DNA from 2 places in the Mesorhizobium sp. M0701 genome. Region 1 is predicted to be linked to the other one. Evidence: riboswitches for the same ligand, from Rfam matches in the RefSeq annotation. Region 1 holds a riboswitch; the other holds the start of a gene.
The links. A riboswitch is a leader RNA that binds a small molecule or an ion and turns the genes downstream of it on or off. The one in region 1 is predicted to bind S-adenosylmethionine.
Positions count from the first base shown of each region.

Region 2: another riboswitch for S-adenosylmethionine. It lies ahead of NKI24_RS17700 (O-succinylhomoserine sulfhydrylase); the one in region 1 lies ahead of metX (homoserine O-acetyltransferase MetX).

Region 1 covers NZ_JAMYPO010000009.1:124,355-131,441, reverse strand. Annotated here, with positions in the region: gene NKI24_RS11875 (quinone oxidoreductase family protein) at 1-807, shown strand, start outside; gene NKI24_RS11870 (gamma-glutamylcyclotransferase) at 853-1,401, opposite strand; gene NKI24_RS11865 (DUF2125 domain-containing protein) at 1,516-2,517, shown strand; gene NKI24_RS11860 (prephenate/arogenate dehydrogenase family protein) at 2,648-3,583, opposite strand; gene hisC (histidinol-phosphate transaminase) at 3,590-4,699, opposite strand; SAM riboswitch at 4,838-4,915, shown strand; gene metX (homoserine O-acetyltransferase MetX) at 5,008-6,177, shown strand; gene metW (methionine biosynthesis protein MetW) at 6,236-6,850, shown strand; gene NKI24_RS11840 (DUF1330 domain-containing protein) at 6,876-7,087, opposite strand, start outside.
Region 2 covers NZ_JAMYPO010000017.1:1,668-8,754, forward strand. Annotated here, with positions in the region: gene NKI24_RS17675 (aspartate aminotransferase family protein) at 1-567, shown strand, start outside; gene argF (ornithine carbamoyltransferase) at 582-1,493, shown strand; gene NKI24_RS17685 (Hsp33 family molecular chaperone) at 1,656-2,666, shown strand; gene apaG (Co2+/Mg2+ efflux facilitator ApaG/CorD) at 2,673-3,065, opposite strand; gene NKI24_RS17695 (glycosyltransferase) at 3,293-4,447, shown strand; gene NKI24_RS17700 (O-succinylhomoserine sulfhydrylase) at 4,484-5,674, opposite strand; SAM riboswitch at 5,745-5,822, opposite strand; gene NKI24_RS17705 (2'-deoxycytidine 5'-triphosphate deaminase) at 5,958-7,052, shown strand; gene NKI24_RS17710 (hypothetical protein) at 7,070-7,087, opposite strand, start outside.

The DNA of each region.
Region 1 (7,087 bases):
CATTTTCCCCGGCAGATCGCGGGAAACCATGGCGCCGGCATCGTCGAAGCCGTTGGCGCGAACGTCTTGCTGGAACCGGGCACGCTTGTCGCGTTCGGCTACTATGGCAGCTGGGCCGAGTACGCGGCCATTCCCGCCGAATGGCTGATCCCGTTGCCTGCCGGCTATCCTGTCGAACGCGCCGGGCAGATGGTGAACCCCATTACCGCGTGGGATCTGCTGGTGGATTCCCGCGTGCGGCCTGGCCAGTGGCTGGCTGTCACGGCCGGCTATTCGTCAATTTCGACAATGGTGATGCAGTTCGCCCAACGACGCGGCATCAACGTCATCGCGCTTGTGCGGCGCTCGCACCAAAGCTTCGATCTGAAGACGCTTGGCGCCGCCGCCATTCTTGACCTTTCTGACTTGAAGGCAAGTATCCGGGAAGCGGTGATGGATATCACCGGTGGCGCCGGATTGAACGGGATTATCGACAATGTCGGCGGACCTGTCAGCGGCGAATTGATCCGCACCCTGGCGCTTGGCGGACAGATGGTGATCAATGGCGGCATGAGTGCCGAGCGCTTCGAACTGCACAACTTCGATGTCTTGCTGAGCGGCGTCGAGATCAGGGCGAATATCTATCGCTATTTCTTTTCGCCGCCTGCCGAAGCCGACCGGCCTGTGCTACGCGAGGTTATCGACACCTTCGGCCAGCCCGGCTTCCACGTTCCTGTCGGCGGTCTCCACGCGCTGACCGAGTTCAAGCTTGCCGTGGCAAACAGTCTGGATCGCGCCGATCTTGGAAAACAGATTTTCAGGATGTAGCCCAGACCACGACACCGAAAACATCATGGTCAACGATAAAAGAAGCTACGTCGCGATCCGTCTTGTCACCTCTTCCAGCCAGTGGTCGCTGATACCCAGTGCTTCAAGGTGCTCCAGCGTGCTGAGCACGTAGTCCTCATTCCTCCCCGACTGGCCGACGGCGCCGCGAACGACGGTCGCCGCCTCGGCGGGGTCGAGCGCACCGGCATATTGCTCATGGCTGCGGTCGACAACGTAGGCCACGGCTTCCACCGTCTCGCCCCCATTGGTGCCGCGCCTGTCCGTCTCCTCGTTATCGAGGCGGATGCGGAGCACACGTTCGAGATAGACGTTGGTGACCAGCTCGCGTTCGCGCAGATAGGTGATGACCTCGTTGCGCAGCTCGCCTGGAACCCGGAACGCCAGCCCAATGCAGGAGCCGCCGCGGTCGAGGCCGAGCACCAGGCCCGGCCGTTCGCGCGTGCCGCGATGCACGAAAGAATAGACGCAGAGCGAACGGCGGTAGCCATGCAGGCGCGCGCGCCGCGTCTCGACATGCGCGAATCCCGGTCGCCAGATCAGTGAGCCGTAGCCAAAAACCCAAAAATCGCCCATATCGCCAAGCCTGATTGTGACGACCACCTCACCGGTGGTGTTTCAGTCCGTCTGCCTATTGGTGCCGCAAGCGACAGCCCACCCGTGCCACCCCGCGTTAACGAAAGCCGCAGCATGACGTCAAGTGACGAGCGCCCGCCGCCCAGCCAACGTCGCCGCCTGTTGTGGCTTGCCGCTTTCATTCTCGTGCTGTTCGGCATCTACAGCGCGGGCTGGTTCTACCTGGCGGACCTGGTCGAGAGCGCAACCAAAAAGGCGGTCGCCGACCTCGACGACAAAGGCATCAAGGCCGACTGCGCCAATCTCGCGGTCAGCGGCTATCCCTTCAGCTTCACCGTTTCCTGCGACAGCCTGGCTTACGAGGACGACAGCCGCAACGTCGCGGCATCGACAGGCAAGATCAACGCCGCCACGCAGATCACGCGGCTTCTGTCGCCTGCCGCCGAGCTCAGGGGGCCGCTCAGGACCTCAGTTCCCGGCATGACCCCGCTCTGGATCGACTGGGATGATCTGCGGGCCGACATGAAGCTGTCCTGGCCGCTGCCGAGGCGCCTCTCGCTGCAGGCAGAAGGCCTGTCCGGCCAGACCGATCCGGCAGACGACACCGATCCCGTCTCGCTGTTCAGCGCCGGAACCGCCACCGGACAATTGCGCCCAAACGGCCCGGACATCGACTATGCCGGCAATTTCACCGATCTTGAAATCGACGCGGCGGCCATCGACGGGCGCGTCTTGCCGCCGCTCGACGGCAGCGGCGACCTGACGCTGAAGAACGGCGTCACGCTGATCAAGGCAAATCCGAAGAGCCTGCGCGGCCAGGCGGCCGAAATCCACAAGCTCGATCTGTCGTCCGGAACTGCGCGCATCACCGTTTCCGGACCGCTGTCGGTCGATGACGACGGTCTCATAAATGCCGACCTGACGATCAGGCTCAATGATCCAAAGGCCGTGGCGGCAATCCTCGCCACCGCCATCCCCGAGCAGAAGAAACAGATCCAAACCGGCTTTGCCGGACTGGCGCTGCTCGGCAACCAGCCGTCGATGCCGCTGAAGATCGTCAGGGGCAAGGCCTCGCTCGGCTTCATCCCGCTCGGCAAGATCAAGCCGCTCGACTAGAGCTCCAGGAAAAGTGTGAAACGGTTTTCCGTCCGGAATTGCGCAAAACAAAGAGATAGAGCGGTTCGGCGTTTCTGTGAAACGATGAACCGCTCTAAGCCGGGCCGGCCTGCGATCGGCCTGCCGCGGCTTATCCCTTCGGCGGGTGTTCGACTGCCTGGCGGCCGAAATCCGGTACGTCGATGTCCTGGCCGGCCTCGATAATCGAGCGGCGGACGGCGCGGGTGCGGGTGAACAGGTCGAACAGTTTTTCGCCGTCGCCCCAGCGGATCGCCCGCTGCAGCGAGGACAGATCCTCGGAAAACCGCGCCAGCATTTCGAGAATGGCGTCCTTGTTGTGCAGGCAGACGTCGCGCCACATGGTCGGGTCGGACGCCGCGAGACGGGTGAAGTCGCGAAAGCCGGAAGCCGAGTATTTGATGACCTCGGACTTGGTCACCGACTCCAGATCGTCGGCGGTACCGACGATGTTGTAAGCGATGATATGCGGCAGGTGCGAAACGATGGCCAGCGTCATGTCGTGATGCTGCGGGTCCATCGTGTCGATGTTGGAGCCGCAGCGGCGCCAGAATTCCGAGAGCTTTTCCAGTGCTGCGGGATCGGTGCCGGGCAGCGGCGTGAAAATGCACCAGCGGTTCTCGAACAGTTCGGCAAAACCGGCGTCCGGTCCCGATTTTTCGGTGCCGGCCAAAGGATGGCCGGGGATGAAGTGCACGCCATCAGGCACGTGCGGCTGCATCTGCGCGATCACCGACGCCTTGGTCGAGCCGACATCGGTGAGGATGGCGCCCTTCTTCAGCGCAGGCGCGATCTCTGCGGCGACCGTGCCTGAAGAGCCGACCGGCACCGAAACGATAACCAGATCAGCATCGCGAACCGCCTCTTTCGCATCCGTCGTATAGGTGTCGCCAAGGCCGAGTTGGCTCGCGCGTGCCAGCGTCGCGTCGCTGCGCGTCGAAATCGCCACTTGGCCGGCGAGTCCCTCGCGGCGGATGACGCGGGCCAGCGACGAGCCGATCAGGCCGATGCCGACCAGCGCGATCTTTTCGAACATCGGTGAGGTCATGGTGTTCTAGCTTTTCAGGAATGTCGCGAGTGCTGCGACAACGCCGCGATTGGCCTCTTCGGTGCCGATGCTCATGCGCAGCGCGTTCGGAAAACCGTAGCCGGAAACGCGCCGCAATATGTAGCCGCGCGCACTGAGGTAGTCGTCGGCGGCCGCCGCCGAATGCCTTTTGTCCTCGGGAAAGTGGATGAGGATGAAATTGCCGACGCTCGGCGTCACCCGCAGCCCGAGCCCGCTTAGTTGCTCGCTCAGCCAGGCTAGCCAGGTCTCGTTGTGCGCGACGCTGCGTTCGATATGGGCGCGGTCGTGGATCGCCGCGATGCCGGCCTCGATCGCCGTCGCATTGACGTTGAAAGGCCCGCGCACGCGGTTGATCGCGTCGATGACGTGCATTGGCGCATACATCCAGCCGATCCGCGCCCCGCCCAGGCCCAATTTGGAGAAAGTGCGGGTCATGACCACGTTTTCCGCGCTGCCCACCAACTCGACGCCGGCTTCATAATCGTTGCGCCGGACATATTCGGCGTAAGCTGAATCCAGCACCAGAAGCACGTTTCGCGGCAGGCCGGCATGCAGGCGGCGCACCTCCTGGAACGGCACGTAGGTGCCGGTTGGATTGTTTGGATTGGCAAGGAAGATGATCCTGGTGCGCGGCGTCACCGCAGCGAGGATCGCATGGATGTCGGCGCGTTCATCGGTCTCCTTGACCGTTACCGGGACGGCACCGGCCGACTGTATGTAGATCTTGTAGACCATGAAGCCGTGTTCGGTGATGATGGCTTCGTCGCCGGGTGCGAGATAGGTCTGCGCCAGCAGGCCCAGAATCTCGTCGGAGCCGTTGGAGCAGACGATGTTCGCCGGGTTGAGCCCGTGCACCTCGGCGATCGCTTCCCTCAGGCGCCTGGCGCTGCCGTCGGGATAGACCGCGAGCTTGTCGGCGACCGCGCGCGCGGCCTCTATCGCCTTTGGCGAAGGACCGAGCGGGTTCTCGTTCGCCGACAATTTATGGACCTTGGCGACACCTTCAGGCGCCGCGCTCTTGCCGGGCACATAGGCTTCGATGTCCATGATGCCGGCGCGGGGCGTTGGACGTGTCTGATCCGGTGTCTGGCTCATTCCATGAAATCCGTCGAGGATGCCTCCATCGGGAGGCCGCAGCGGAAATACAAGCCGTGGCCCGGAATGTCGAGGGGCGGCAATTCGGGATCAAGAACTTGCCGTTGACGAACCCACGCGCGAGTCATAGAAGAGCATTGACAGTTCCGTGGTGATTTGGCCGGTCGGCTTGCAGCCACGTTAAACAACTTGCTAAAGGGCCGTTTGCATCTTGTAACCGGCTTTGCGAAGGCATGGCCGGTTTTTTGTTGCCCGGGCTGGCTGTTGCCCAGACCGGCGGACAACGGAAGGCCGGGCAAGGAGATGTAATGGTCGCTTTGCGCGCTCGAAAAACCAACAACGAGGCCGACCAGCCGTCGAGCCCGGTGTTGCGTTTCGGCGCCGACAAGCCGCTCAAGCTCGACGCCGGCACGCTGCTGTCGCCGTTCCAGATCGCCTACCAGACCTATGGCACGCTCAACGATGCGCGCTCCAACGCCATCCTCGTCTGCCATGCGCTGACCGGCGACCAGCACGTCGCCAACACTAATCCGGTGACCGGCAAGCCGGGCTGGTGGGAAGTGCTGATCGGTCCCGGCAAGATCATCGATACCGACCGTTTCTTCGTCATCTCGTCAAACGTCATCGGCGGCTGTCTCGGCTCCACCGGCCCCGCCTCGACCAATCCCGCCACCGCCAAGCCCTACGGGCTCGACCTGCCGATCATCACCATCCGCGACATGGTGCGGGCGCAGTTGATGCTGGTCGAGCATTTCGGCATCGAACAGCTGTTCAGCGTGCTGGGCGGCTCGATGGGCGGCATGCAGGTGCTGCAATGGGCCTCCAGCTATCCGGAGCGCGTCTTCTCGGCGTTGCCGATCGCCACCGGTGCCCGCCATTCCTCGCAGAACATCGCTTTCCACGAGGTCGGCAGGCAGGCAGTGATGGCCGACCCGGACTGGCATGGCGGCAAATATTTCGAGCATGGCAAGCGGCCGGAAAAGGGGCTGGCGGTGGCGCGCATGGCCGCCCACATCACCTATCTGTCGGAAGCAGCGCTGCACCGCAAGTTCGGCCGCAACCTGCAGGACCGCGAAGCGCTGACCTTCGGCTTCGATGCCGACTTCCAGATCGAGAGCTATCTGCGCCATCAGGGCATGACCTTCGTCGATCGCTTCGATGCCAACTCCTATCTCTACATGACGCGGGCGATGGATTATTTCGATCTCGCCGCCGACCATGGCGGCCGGCTGGCCGATGCCTTCGCCGGCACCAAGACGCGCTTCTGCCTGGTTTCGTTCACTAGCGATTGGCTGTTCCCGACCGAGGAGAGCCGCTCGGTCGTGCACGCGCTGAACGCGGCCGGCGCCTCGGTATCGTTCGTCGAGATCGAGACCGACCGCGGCCACGACGCCTTCCTGCTCGACGAACCGGAACTGTTCGCCGCCATCAAGGGCTTCATCGCCTCGGCCGCGCGGGCGAGAGGGCTCGGCGCATGACCCCGAAAAGTTGCGGATTGTTCGGATCAGGACCATGTGCCGAGCAAGAGCCGAAGGCATGAGCGTCAACCGCGCCCAGCGCGTCGACCTCGAAGTCGTCGCCGATCTCATCCCGCCGCAGTCGCGGGTGCTGGACGTCGGTTCCGGCGACGGCCTGCTGCTCGAATTGCTGCAGGCGACCAAGAAGGTCGATGGCCGCGGGCTGGAACTGTCGCAGCGCGGCGTCAACGAATGCGTGGCGCGTGGCCTGTCGGTCATCCAGGGCGATGCCGACAAGGATCTCCAATTCTATCCCGACAAGGGCTTCGACTTCGTCGTCTTGTCGCAGACCTTGCAGGCGACACGCAATCCGAAGCTGGTGCTCGACGAACTGCTCCGGATCGGCAACCGCGCCATCGTCTCATTCCCGAATTTCGGCCACTGGCGGGTGCGCTTTTCATTGCTCTTCAACGGCCGCATGCCGGTGACCAGGGACCTGCCCTATTCCTGGTACGACACGCCGAACATCCATTTCTGCACCATTCGCGACTTCGTCAATCTGTGCGACGAGCTTGGCGCGACGGTGGAAAAGGCAACCGCGCTCGACGCCAACGGCCAGCGGATCGGCTTCTCGATGCCGTGGTGGTTCTGGAACTTTTTCGGCCAGCAAGCGGTATTTCTGCTGAAACGATAAGAGCCAATCGTGGCAGATCGTCCCTCTATTCGAGAACGTCGGTGGCCTTGTGGGGGTGCTGGACGCCGTCAACGAAGACCACGTCGGACTGGGAATTGCCGGTACGCAGCGGCAATATCTCCTGATAGGCGGGCGAGTCGTACCATGCACGTGCCTGCCGCCGGTTGGGAAACTCGATGACTATGAGATAGCCCGGCCAGGTGTTTTCAACGACTTCCACCTCGCCTCCGTGCACCA
Region 2 (7,087 bases), on a different contig from region 1:
CTGATTTTCGACGAGGTCCAATGCGGCGTCGGCCGCACCGGAAAGCTGTTCGCGCATGAGTGGGCGGGTGTCACACCCGACCTCATGGCGGTGGCCAAAGGCATCGGCGGCGGCTTCCCGATGGGTGCCTGCCTCGCCACCGACGAGGCAGCGGTCGGCATGACCGCCGGCGTGCACGGCACCACCTTCGGCGGCAATCCGCTGGCAATGGCGGTCGGCAACGCCGTGCTCGACGTGGTGCTGGAAGACGGCTTTCTCGAAGACGTCCGGCGCAAGGCACTGCTGTTGAAGCAGGGGCTCGCTGGCGTCGCCGACGAATTTCCGGATGTTATCGAAAGCATCAGGGGTAACGGCCTGATGCTCGGGCTTAAATGCGCGATGCCCAACACCAAGGTCACGGTGGCACTGCGTGACCAGCATCTCTTGACGGTTCCGGCAGGCGACAACGTTATCCGCCTGCTACCGCCTCTTACCGTCACCGACGCCGAGATCCACGAAGCGCTCGAGCGCATTCGTGCCGGCGCCAAGAGCCTGGCGGATGCCATCGTCGCTGCCGCTGCGAAGTAATCCTGGAATTTCTGATGTCCCTTCGCCATTTCACCGATCTTTCCGCCGTTTCCGAAGGCGATCTGCGCTTCATGCTCGACGACGCAGCGGTGCGAAAGGCAAGGCTCAAGGCCGGCGAACACAGCAAGCCGCTCGAAGGCAAGGTGCTGGCGATGATCTTCGACAAGCCGTCGACGCGCACGCGCGTGTCGTTCGACGTCGGTATGCGGCAGTTGGGTGGCGAGACGATCATGCTGACCGGCACCGAGATGCAGCTTGGCCGTTCGGAGACCATTGCCGACACGGCCAAGGTGCTGTCGCGCTATGTCGATGCCATCATGATCCGCACCACCTCGCATGACCGGCTGCTGGAACTGACGGAAAACGCTACGGTCCCCGTCATCAACGGGCTGACCGACGAGACCCATCCCTGCCAGCTGATGGCCGACATCATGACCTTCGAAGAGCACCGCGGTCCGGTGGCCGGTAAAACGATCGCCTGGACCGGCGACGGCAACAACGTGCTGCATTCGCTGCTGGAGGCATCCGCGCGGTTCCATTTCAAGCTGAACGTCGCCGTGCCCGAGGGCAGCGAACCGGCCCAGAAGCATGTCGACTGGTCGAAAGCCAATGGCGGCAAGCTGAAATTCACCCGTTCGCCCGAGGAGGCCGTTCAGGAGGCCGACTGCGTCGTCACCGACTGCTGGGTGTCGATGGGCCAGGAGCACCGTGCCCGCGGCCACAATGTCTTCCTGCCCTATCAGGTCAATGCGGCACTGATGGCGAAAGCCAAGCCGGACGCGCTGTTCATGCACTGTCTACCGGCGCATCGCGGTGAGGAGGTTACCGACGAGGTCATCGACGGACCGCATTCGGTGGTGTTCGATGAGGCCGAGAACCGGCTCCATGCCCAGAAGGCGGTCTTGGCCTGGTGCCTGGGCGCTTGATACGAGCCGCGGTGATCCGGGCCGGCCTGATCTGCGCCGCCTTGATCTGGGCCGCCTTGATCCGGGAGTTGGTGGTGCCTATCTCAGGCGCATCACGCAAATCGAGCGCGTCTCGTCGCATGCGCCCCGGAGGGCGGTATCGCCGCGCCCCGGAGCTTTGTCATGTTGGAAACTCATCAATTGGCTGAACATAAACCCAAGCTCGGCGAATTCGGCTACGCCGGCGACGACCATGTCGTGCCGTTCGAGGTCGGCCCGCTCGACGTGCGCGGTCGCACCGTCCAGCTCGGGCCGATGCTCGATGCTATTCTCAGCCGCCACGACTATCCCGAGCCGGTCGCCCGGCTCCTGGCTGAAGCCTGTGTGTTGACGGTATTGCTCGGAACTTCGCTGAAGTTCGAGGGCAAGTTCATTCTGCAGACCCGCACCGACGGGCCGGTCGACATGCTGGTCGCGGATTTCTCCACGCCGCACGCGCTGCGCGCTTATGCCCGCTTCGATGCCGACCGGCTGCAGGCTTTGACTTCTGCGGGCGAGACGTCACCGCAGACGCTGCTCGGCAGCGGCGTCCTGGCGCTGACCATCGACCAGGGCGCTCACACACAACGCTACCAGGGCATCGTCCAGCTCGACGGCGTCACACTGGAAGATGCCGCACGCACTTATTTCCGCCAGTCGGAGCAGATTCCGACCGACCTCCGGCTTTCGGTTGCCAAGCTTCTGACGCCCGGCGTCGGCGGTGCCCGCGAGCAATGGCGGGCCGGTGGCCTGCTGGCACAATTCCTGCCGCAGTCGGCGGAGCGCATGCGCGTACCCGACCTTCCCGGTGGCGACGGCGATCCGCGTGAGGAAATCCACGACCCGACCGACAATTCCTGGCAGGAGCTGCTGGCGCTGGTTGGTACTATTGAACCGACCGAGCTGATCGATCCGACGATCGGCGCCGAACGGCTGCTTTACCGGCTTTTCCACGAGCATGGCGTCCGCGTGTTCGGCGGGGTGCCGGTCGCCGACCAGTGCTCATGCTCGAGGGAGAAGATCCACGGCATCCTCGAAGGCTTTTCTGCCGAGGAGATCAGGGACAGCACCGAGGATGGCAGCATTCACGTCGCCTGCGAATTCTGCTCGAAGCAATATGACTTCGACCCGGCGGAGTTTGCAGCGGCCGGATGACGGCCGTCAATTGACGGTGCGCCGCATTCCCGGCAAGTCGAGCGAGAAGGCGGGGATGGCGACGTCGAACGTCTCGCCCCGCTTGTTGCGCATGGTGTAGTGCCCGACCATGATGCCGGACGGCGTCGAGAGCGGGCATCCAGACGTATACTGATAGCTGTCGCCGGGGTTGAGTCCGGGTTGCTCGCCGACGACCCCGGGGCCGCGCACTTCCTCGACCTTGCCGGTGCCGTCGGTAATGTGCCAGTAGCGCGACAGAAGCTGCACGAACTCATCCGACTGATTGTCGATGATCACCTGATATCCCCAGACATAGCGGTTTTGCGGCGGGTCGGAGTGATCCTCCAGATAGAACGGCCTGACCTGCACTTCGATGTTGCGGGTGACGGCGCTGTACATAAACTGCTCCAAAGCAATGTAGATGGAACTTTCGACGCTCAGCGCAGTTTGATCAACGATGCGCGTCATCTCCTTGCCCGACTCGAGCGCAGGTGCCGAAAAACAATGTCATTTAAGTGACACATGACAATGATGGTGTGCAGGCTTGTGCCGGGCGACTCAGCGTTCTGTCGAATTGTTGAAAACGGCCGTCATGCGGCCGGCACTTCTGGAGTGACCAGATCTCGATGGAACCGACATTCGCAGCCGCCCTCCTTTCCATAGCCATCCTTCTTTCAAATCTCGCCAGCATCCTGTTAGCTTCGCTGAAGCTGAAGCGACCAGCCAGGATCGCACCGCCCGCGGCCAACGCGCCGCCGGTATCGATCGTCATCCCGGCGCGCGGCGTCGAGGCATTTGCCGAAGAGACGCTGGAGCGCGCCTTCTCACTCGACTGGCCGCGCTACGAACTCATCTTCTGCGTTGCCCATGCCGACGACCCGGTGGTCAAGCCGATCACCGCCGCAATGGCGCGCTTTCCAGCTATTCGCGCCCGTCTTCTAGTCGGTGACGACCGCATCAGCGGCAATCCAAAACTCAACAATTGCGTGAAGGGTTGGGAGGCGGCGCATTATAGCTGGGTCATCCTTGCCGATTCCAACGTGCTTATGCCGAGCGACTACGTCCAGCACCTGATGGCGGCGTGGCGGCACGACACCGGCCTCGTCTGCTCGACGCCGATCGGCTCGCGACCGGACGGCTTCTGGGGGGAGGTCGAATGCGCCTTTCTCAACACGCTGCAGGCACGCTGGCAGTACGCCGGAGAGGCGCTCGGCCTCGGCTTCGCGCAGGGCAAGAGCATGTTGTGGAATAAGCCGATGCTCGACGCCAATGGCGGCATCTGCGCGCTTGCTGCCGAGATCGCCGAAGACGCCGCCGCGACCAAGCTGGTCAACGGGCTCGGACTGCGGGTCAATCTTGTCGCCTCGCCCTTCGAACAGCCGCTCGGCCGGCGCACGTTTGGCGAGATCTGGTCGCGGCAGGCGCGCTGGGCGCGGCTGCGCCGCGTCACCTTCGCGCTGTTCTTCGCCCCCGAGATCCTGATCGGCGCAGCGCCGCCGCTGGTGCTTGCTCTGATCGCGGCGGCTGACGCCGGCGTCAGCCTGCCGGCAACCGCCATCGCCGTGCTGGTCGCGGCCTACCTGCCGGAATGCGCCTTGGCCTCGGCCAAGGGATGGCACCTGTCGCTGCGCACCATCCTGGCGATGATGGCGCGAGACCTGATGCTTCCCGCCATTTGGGCGCGCGGATGGCTGAGCGGCGCCGTCGACTGGCGCGGCAATGTGATGACTATCCAGACCAAGGCCGTCGCGGAGCTGGAAGAGACGCCGTCCGGCGCCTGATCGGCGCGTCCCCGCTCGCCTCTGTTCGGCCAGCCCTTATCCGGCAACTCTCAGTGCCTGCTCGATGTCTTCGAGCAGGTCGTCGGCGTCCTCAAGGCCAACTGACAGCCTGAGCGTTCCCGGTCCGATGCCGAGCTCGGCGCGGGCCTCATCGGTCAAGTTCTTGTGCGTCGTCGTCGCCGGATGGGTGATCAGGCTCTTGGCGTCGCCGAGATTGTTGGAAATCAGCACGACGTCGAGTGCGTTCTGGAAGGCAAAGGCCGCCTGCTTGCCGCCCTTCACATCGAGGCAAATCAGCGTCGAGCCGCCCGACATCTGCTTCTGGACCACGGCCGCTTGCGGGTGGTCGGCGCGGCCGGGATAGATGACGCGGGCGATTTGCGGGCGCTCGGCCAGGAAATCCGCGATGCGGCCGGCACTTTCCGTCTGCTGGCGTACGCGTAGCGGCAGCGTCTCCAGGCCTTTCAGCAGCGTCCAGGCATTGAAGGGCGAGAGGCTTGGGCCGGTGTGGCGGAAATAGTCATGCAGGTTCTCGTCGATCCATTTCTTGTCCGACAGAACGATGCCGCCAAGACAGCGCCCCTGGCCGTCAATATGCTTCGTGGCCGAATAGACGACGATGTGGGCGCCGAGCTGCAGCGGTTTCTGCTGCAAGGGCGTAGCGAAGACATTGTCGACGATCAGCCTGGCGCCGATCGAATTGGCAAGTCCCGCGACGGCGGCAATGTCGACTACCTCCAGCGTTGGATTGGTAGGGCTTTCCAGGAAAAACAGTTTGGTGTTGGGCTTGACCGCCTTTTCCCAATTGGCGATGTCGGTGCCGTCGATCAGCGTTGCCTCAATGCCGTATTTCGGCGCCAGCGTCTCGACCACCCAGCGGCAGGAGCCGAACAGCGCGCGCGCCGCGACGATATGGTCGCCCGCCTTGGCGCTGCACAGCAGTGCTGCCGTCACCGCCGCCATGCCGGATGCCGTGGCGCGCGCGTCCTCGGCTCCTTCCAGCGCGCACATGCGTTTCTCAAACATGTCGACCGTCGGATTGGCATAGCGCGAATAGATGAAGCCCGGCTCCTCGCCCTTGAAGCGGGCCTCCGCCGCTTGCGCCGTCTCGTAAACATAGCCTTGGGTGAGATACATCGCCTCGGAGGTCTCGCCGAAGCCGGAACGCAGCGTCCCGGCATGCACGAGTGCGGTCTGAGGCTTCCAGTCGCGCTTCTTGGTCATCATTCCATCCAAACACCAAAATTGGTCCAAACAACAAAAAACCGGTCGCGAAAGTCGCAACCGGTCCATATGGCCTTGCGGCCCGACGGTCCTTTAGCGACTTGTTTAACGTGGCTGCAAGCCGACCGGCCAAATCACCACGGGATAACGAGCTTTAGACCCGCGCCACGCTTGCGTCAATTGCCGGCATGATTAAGAGGGTTGTACCAAGCAGGTGCCAAAGGCGTCCACGGTCGGACCTGCGACAGAACAAGACCTCGCCCGGCGTTCGAACGGAGCCAGACCCTTGCGGCAGACAGGCATTCTTCCCGATCAGGATATTTCCGCGCTGTTCCAGACGGGTGCGCTGAAATCGCCGCGCACGCTCGATGCCGATCAGATCCAGCCGGCCAGCCTTGACCTCAGGCTCGGCGACAAGGCCTGGCGGGTGCGCGCTTCCTTCTTGCCCGGCCCGGACCACAGGGTTGTCGACAAGCTCGACCGGCTGAAGCTGCACGAGATCAACCTCGCCGAAGGTGCCGTGCTGGAAACCGGCTGCGTCTACATCGTGCCGCTGCTCGAAAGCCTGGCGCTGCCCGCCCATATTTCCGCCTCCGCCAACCCGAAAAGCTCGACCGGACGGCTCGATATCTTCACCCGGGTAATGACCGACCGTGGCCACGAGTTCGACAAGATCGCCGCCGGCTATGAAGGCCCGCTCTATCTGGAGGTCAGCCCGCGCACTTTCCCGATCGTCGTGCGCACCGGCTCGCGGCTGTCGCAGATCAGGTTCCGCACCGGCAATGCGCTCTTGTCGGAAAGCGAGCTGCACGACCTGCACCGCGCCGAGATGCTGGTCGCCACCGAACCACCCAATATCTCAGGCGGCGGCATCGCGCTGTCGATCGACCTCGACGGCGACAAGGATGGGCTTGTCGGCTATCGCGGCAAGCACCACACCGGCCTGGTCGACGTCGACAAGCGCGCCGCGCAGGATGTCGTCGATTTCTGGGAGCCGCTCTACAAGAGCGGTGCCGGCGAGCTGGTGCTCGATCCGGATGAATTCTATATTCTGGTGTCGCGCGAGGCGGTGCATGTGCCGCCGCTCTACGCGGCCGAAATGACGCCCTTCGATCCGCTGGTCGGCGAGTTCCGCGTCCATTATGCCGGTTTCTTCGACCCGGGTTTCGGCCATTCGGCGTCGGGCGGCACCGGCAGCCGGGCGGTGCTCGAGGTGCGTAGCCACGAAGTGCCGTTCATCCTCGACCACGGCCAGATCGTCGGACGGTTGGTCTACGAGCACATGCTGAAACGGCCGCGGGCGCTCTACGGCACAGATCTAGGCTCGAACTATCAGGCGCAGGGCCTGAAACTGTCCAAGCATTTCCGCGCCGCCCGCTGAGCTTGTTCGCAATTCCGTCAGCCGCGAAACAGATA